2 regions of the Fructobacillus evanidus genome follow, and region 1 is predicted to be linked to the other one. Evidence: a T-box and tRNA genes for the amino acid it is inferred to sense, from the RefSeq annotation. Region 1 holds a T-box; the other holds one or more tRNA genes.
What was found. The T-box of region 1 lies ahead of thrS (threonine--tRNA ligase). A T-box ahead of a tRNA ligase gene usually reads a tRNA of that ligase, here a tRNA-Thr.
Positions count from the first base shown of each region.

Region 1 (3,278 bases):
ACTAATCGAATTTTCCCTGGTTAATTAGTGCAATTTTTGTTACAATAAATTGTATTTTAATTTTTTAAGGAGAAGACACAATGTCAGGACATAGTAAATGGCATAACATTCAAGGTCGTAAAAACGCCCAAGATGCTAAGCGTGGAAAAATTTTCCAAAAGCTTGCGCACGACTTATATGTTGCAGCAAAGGCTGGCGGTGCTGATCCCGAAATGAACGCTTCATTGCGTTTGGTTGTTGACAAGGCCAAGGCAGCCAACATGCCAAAGGATAACATCCAACGAGCTTTGGACAAGGCCTCAGGTGCCGGTGGCGCCAAGTTCGAAGAAGTAACTTACGAAGGTTATGGAACAGCTGGAGTAGCCGTTTTGGTTGAAGCTTCAACTGATAACATTAACCGAACAGTTTCTTCTGTTCGTAACTCATTCAAGCACTTCGGTGGCTCATTGGGAACTTCTGGTTCAGTTGCTTTCCAATTCGACCGCAAGGGTTACTTGGTCATTGACCGGTCAGAAAACCCTGATTTGGATGAAGACACAATTTTGGAAGCAGCATTGGAAGCAGGCGCTGAAGATGTGCAAACTTCTGATGAAGCATTTGAAATTTACACAGAACCAAGCGATTTCCAGACTGTTGAAGCTGCTTTGACAGAAGCTGGTTACGAATTCGCTGATGCTGAAGTTTCAATGATTGCTCAAAACCCAATGGCAATTTCTGATGAAGATCGCGAAAAGTTGGATAGTTTGGTTGACGAATTGGAAGAAAACGAAGACGTTTTGGCTGTTTATACAACTGCTGAAGACTAATTTGACTTTCAAGGCCAAACAAAAAAGGCAAGCCCGCTAGGGCTTGTCTTTTTTTGTTGATTGGGTTGACTGAATAGTGGAGTAGTGGAGCGCCACTGGTTGTTAACCTTTGTCAATCGTTTGCGCGTTGGTCATTTTTACTTATTTTTGTACCTGAGCTAATGCGGCCTGAACCAAGGCTGCTAACTTTTCCCGGTCCTGGTCACCTGGGTAGAGGTTAATTCGAGTTAGTTCACCGGCACGCTTAGCACCGGTCTTTTGAAATTGCTCATCAAAGGAGTCGAGTGCGAGGCAATAGAGGTCACCATAGAAGGTGTCGCCAGAGCCGGCTAAAGCATAGGTAAAATCAGGTAAGGCCACGTCGGCGAGGTCGTCGAAGTAATCAAGGCCTTCATCGGGGAGTGACCCTTCGTCGTATGTGTAAGGAACAACAAAACCGAGATCAAAGTCTTGTAATTCCTCGGGTTCGGTTTGGGAAATTTCGCTTTTCTTAACGGAAACTCCTTGGTTCTCTAATTCTTCGACTAAAATATCGGCGACGGCTTCGTTGTTACCAGTGATTGTGGCAAAAACGACTTGGGCTGTGAGATTTGCTGCAGGCATTGTCTGCCTCCTTTGGTTATGAGATTTAGTATCATTATACAAAATTTACCGGGGCTTCGTTTGAACAAAAGAATAACAAAGCTGATTTGAAAGACTGGTAATTTTAAAATTCTTGTCTTATAATAGTCACAAATACGAGGAGGATGTTTGATATGGCATTGAATAAAGACCAAGTTGCAGCCTTGCAAAACGTTTATGATAACGGCATTTTAGACCACGATGATAAAGCCCGCCAGGCACTGGCCCAGGTTTTGGCTGACGCGAAATAATTGATATTTTGTTTTAGTCGTGTTATATTTAATCATAGAAATTGCTGATGAGGATAACTTAGGTTAGCAAGTCCTGATAGAGAGCTTACGGTTGGTGGAAGTAAGCAGGGCCCTAATTTTTTGACTACCTCTGAATGGTTAACGAGTAGGAATTGAAAGTTAGCCCGGGTGACACCGTTAACTGTCTCAAAGACCCAGGTATTGATTTTTATCTGGAAATTGGGTGGTACCACGGTGACACGTCCCTTTGTGCAAACGCACAAAGGGATTTTTTTGTCCCTAATTTTCCAAATCAGCAATTGAAAAAAGAAAGAAGGCAATCATAATGGCAGAAATTACATTAAATTTCCCTGATGGCGCTCAGAAGTCTTACGAGGCTGGCATCAAGCCCATTGAAGTTGCAAGTTCAATTGCAAAGTCATTGGCAAAAAAGTCTGTTTCAGCAAAGTTGAATGGACACTATGTTGGGATGAATGATCCATTGACCGAGGGTGGCGATTTTCAATTAATCACCACTGCGGATGAGGAATCATTGGATATCCTGCGTCACTCGACCTCGCACTTGCTTGCTCAAGCAATGCGTCGCTTGCCAAAGTTTGCTCATGCACACTTCGGAGTTGGACCATTTATTGAAAACGGTTTCTATTACGACACTGATAACGGTGCCGGAAACCAAGTTTCTGTGGAAGATTTCCCAGAAATCGAAGCGATGATGAAGAAGATTGTTAAGGAAGACTTGCCAATCTTGTCACACGAAATTACTCGTGCCGAAGCCTTGGAAACTTTCAAGGACGACCCATACAAGGTGGAATTGATTAATGATTTGCCTGAAGACGAGCCAATTTCAGTGGCTGTTCAAGGCGAACATGTCGAATTAGACCGCGGTGGTTTGGTGCCATCAACTGGTTGGATTAAGCACTTTAAGTTGGTTTCTGTTGCTGGTTCATACTGGCGCGGTCAATCAGACAACGCCGTTTTGCAACGTGTTTATGGAACTGCCTTCTGGAATGCCGAAGATTTGGAAGCTGATTTGCAACGTCGGGCCGAAGCAAAGGAACGTGACCACCGTAACATTGGTCGCGACTTGGACTTGTTCTTCACGAGCCAAAAGGTTGGTTCAGGGTTGCCAGTTTGGTTGCCAAACGGGGCCACTATCCGTCGCCAAGTAGAACGTTATATCGTTGACAAGGAATTGGCCAACGATTACTTGCACGTTTACACACCAGTTTTGTCAAACTTGAACTTGTACAAGACTTCAGGTCACTGGGATCACTACCGTGAAGACATGTTCCCACCAATGGACATGGGGGATGGCGAATTCCTGGAATTGCGTCCAATGAACTGTCCTTCACACATTTCAGTTTACCAACACAAGCCACGCTCATACCGTGACTTGCCATTGCGAATTGCTGAATTGGGTATGATGCACCGTTATGAAAAATCAGGGGCCTTGACTGGTTTGTCACGTGTTCGTGAAATGACTTTGAATGATGGTCACACTTTTGTTGCACCAGACCAGTTGGAAGAAGAATTCAAGTCAATCTTGAAGATGACCATGGCTGTCTACGAAGACTTCAACATCACGGATTACCGTTTCCGT
Region 1 covers NZ_CAUZLM010000001.1:124,209-127,486, forward strand. Annotated here, with positions in the region: gene AABI08_RS00660 (phosphatidylglycerophosphatase A family protein) at 1-5, shown strand, start outside; gene AABI08_RS00665 (YebC/PmpR family DNA-binding transcriptional regulator) at 81-806, shown strand; gene AABI08_RS00670 (flavodoxin domain-containing protein) at 948-1,409, opposite strand; T-box leader at 1,714-1,928, shown strand; gene thrS (threonine--tRNA ligase) at 2,004-3,278, shown strand, end outside.

Region 2 (3,278 bases), on a different contig from region 1:
TGGTCGGTGGAGCCTTGATTATTTTTGTGCCACTGATTTTAAATGAAATCACGAATATGATTAATGCCATTCCATCTTTTATCAAGCACGTGCAAGATTTGGTCAATGAAATGGTCAAAGAGCCCTGGTTTAAGCGCATGAATATTTCGGTTTCGGACGCTGATATTAAGACGTCTGTGACCAAGTATGGGACTTCTGTCCTCTCAATTACTGCCGGTACTCTTCAAGCTGTGATTGCGGGAGCGACTTCTTTTACCATCAACGCTTTGATGGTTCCAATCATTCTTTTTTATATGCTGAACGACGCGGACCACTTTTTGCCAACGGTCAAAAATTTCTTCCCAAAGAGCAAGGCGCAGGACGTCTTTGAACTTGGGGGGCAACTCGATAAGACCATTGAGCGCTATATTTCGGGTCAGGCCATCCAGATGGTCTTTGTCGGCTTTGCTATGAGTATTGGTTATTGGATGACCGGATTACCATATATTTGGCTCCTTGGCTTCATTGCCGGGGTCGCTAACATCGTTCCTTACGTGGGACCCTTTATCGGAGTTGTGCCGGCCGTTTTGGTCGCCTTGTCGATTTCCTGGAAGATGGTCATCGGAATCGTGATTACGATGGCAATTGTCCAGCAGGTTAACGGCTCAATTATTTATCCGGCCCTGATTGGTAAGAGTCTGAAGATTCATCCATTAACGGTGATGATGCTCTTACTTGGGGCGGGGAACCTTTGGGGCATCGTTGGCATGATCATTGTTGTGCCGGTTTACGCCATTGTTCGAACGATTATTTTGTACTCCTATAAGTTGCATCTGACGCAGCGAAAGGAGCAGTCTGTTTCGGAATTAACGAAGAAGACCTTTGATAATGAATAGCAATTGATAAATCAGCGCCACAGCCTTTGTCTGTGGCGCTTTTTGAATAGGGGAGATTTTTAGCTATTCTCTGTTGTCGTGCTTTAGAAAAAATAATGATTTTTTCTAAAGTTTTACTTGACGATGAGAAAGAAATCCAGTATTATTAAATGGTTGCCAAAGCGTCTGTCGGTTGTTTAAGACCGGGAGTTAGCCTGGTACGTCAAGATTTGCGGATGTGGCGGAATTGGCAGACGCGCTGGATTTAGGTTCCAGTGGAGTAATCCGTGCAGGTTCGATTCCTGTCATCCGTATCACAATATTTCAAAAAAATATTGTTGAAGTATTCAAAATGTTTTGATATAATATTTAGGTACTGATTTTGCCGACTTAGCTCAGTTGATAGAGCACCTCACTAGTAATGAGGGGGTCAGCGGTTTGAGTCCGCTAGTCGGCATAAGGCTCGTAGAGCAAGACTTTTCAAAAAGGTAGAACACTATGTGTTCTACCTTTTTTGTCGTGATTTTTTTATTTGAAGCAAGCCATGAATGTTTTTATCTCGCACGGGGTAATCTGGCATTACTTTCGTGCCTTTAATTAAAAAATAAAGTAAAAATGCTCAAAATATACATTAAATTTATTAAACATGTTAATATATATTCAAGAAATTCAATAAAATTTGGAGGTTTTGTGTGAAGCAAGATAGTGAAGAAATAAAGAACAAAACATCACGGCATATTGTTGATTTTTCTATTTTGTGTAGGCATGTCTTTTGAGCCTGGGTATCCGGATATAGTTTCTTTTGGTGTAACAATTGTGTTGTCAGTATTGCTGTCCGTCGTTTTGATTATTGATGTTTATTTGATTCGTAAAGTAGCCAATCAAGAGAAAATTTATCAAGAAAAGCTGCCGCTTTCGAAATCACAAAAATTTTTAACCCTTTGTGTGTTGTTGTATTTTGTTGTGATTTATGCCATTAATGGCAATCTTCAAAGCGTTTTTGACCTTTTCGAAGAATCACCTAAAATGATAATTAGTTGCACGATGGTCGCTTTAGGTGCTGGCTTTTTTGAAGAGTACCTTTTCAGAGGCTATTTGGTAAATTTGACACAACGTATTTTGAATCGTTTTAAAATTCAACGCAACAGATTAATCATTATTTCTATCTCAACGAGCTTAGCATTTTCAGCTCTTCATCTTTCAAATTTATCTATTAATTCATCTAGTTCAGCTGTATATCAGCAAGTGGTTTATACGTTTGCACTAGGGCTAGTCTTCATGGTTTTTCGTGTTTTGACAAATTCAATTCTAGTCGCTGCAGTAGCACACTTTCTTTTGGATTGGCAGAGCACTATCACTGGTAATTTAGAAGTAAGCCCTTGGTCCGACATCTTGTTGACCTTCTTGCCGTTGATAGTTATTGCTATTGTCTGGCTAGTTTCAGTGGGTAAAACGATTGAACGAAAGCAAATTTTAGAATTAAAGCCTTAGCTGACATTAACGAAGGAAAAATTAGACTCCATTTATCAGGGCCTGATTTTTTTTATTTTTTTGTATAACTTTTTACTTTACATCAATGAACTTTGGTGTATACTGAGGGCAATCAAATTTAAAGGAGGAACATTATATGTCATTCGAAGAAAAATTTGATGCAACAAAGGACAAGTTCGAAGGTGAGGCAAAAAAGGCCGAGGGCAAGGCAAAGGAATTTGCAGCCGATGCTAAAGATGCCACCAAAGATTTTGCCGATAAGACAAAGGATGCTTTTAAAAAGTAGCTAACGGACCTGGTGAGTGTTCGGTAGTGATTTCAGGTAAGACGTTATTAAACGTCTTACCTTTTTTGTGTACACTCAGTTTGATCTGCGGTGATTCGGTGGCGTTATTTGGCAAATAAGCCAAAAGAAAAAGCCTCTAACAAAATGGCTAGAGGCTGTTCACTTATTTCATTGTGACCAGTTGGCTCATAATGAGTGTTACCAGAGCTGGAATGAGGATGGCCAACCCGGCCAGAACGGGAACCGTTGCACTGATCAAGAGTGCTCCCAAGAAGAAGGTGAAGATGACCGTGGCGATATCGATGGCCGTTTGAGCCATCTTAGTGTTGCCACGGAAGAGGCTTTCATAGAGGGCTTCGTAGAGTGTCCGGAAGTTTCCGGTCATCATCAGCGGCATAAATGGGGCACCTTTGAGTTTGCGGAATTCTTGTAATTCGGCAGCAGCGGCAAAGGAAAGAATCGATGTGCCAACGAGGTTGGGCACGTGTTTCTGCAGGATTGCAGACAACACCAGGATGGCCGTCATATACCAGAGAACCAGGCGCCGTTCGGTTGTCTTGCTGGCTCCCTTATTTTCTAATACATGTTGTAAAACCTTGATTAAGAGGGTACCAACACCGAAAGCAAGCAGTGAAATCAGGTAGTGA
Region 2 covers NZ_CAUZLM010000005.1:85,806-89,083, reverse strand. Annotated here, with positions in the region: gene AABI08_RS05095 (AI-2E family transporter) at 1-875, shown strand, start outside; tRNA gene AABI08_RS05090 (tRNA-Leu) at 1,087-1,168, shown strand; tRNA gene AABI08_RS05085 (tRNA-Thr) at 1,239-1,311, shown strand; gene AABI08_RS05080 (CPBP family intramembrane glutamic endopeptidase) at 1,620-2,345, shown strand; gene AABI08_RS05075 (hypothetical protein) at 2,482-2,631, shown strand; gene AABI08_RS05070 (YoaK family protein) at 2,795-3,278, opposite strand, start outside.
Region 2: it encodes a tRNA-Thr, which carries the amino acid that the T-box ahead of thrS (threonine--tRNA ligase) is inferred to sense. The anticodon was not compared.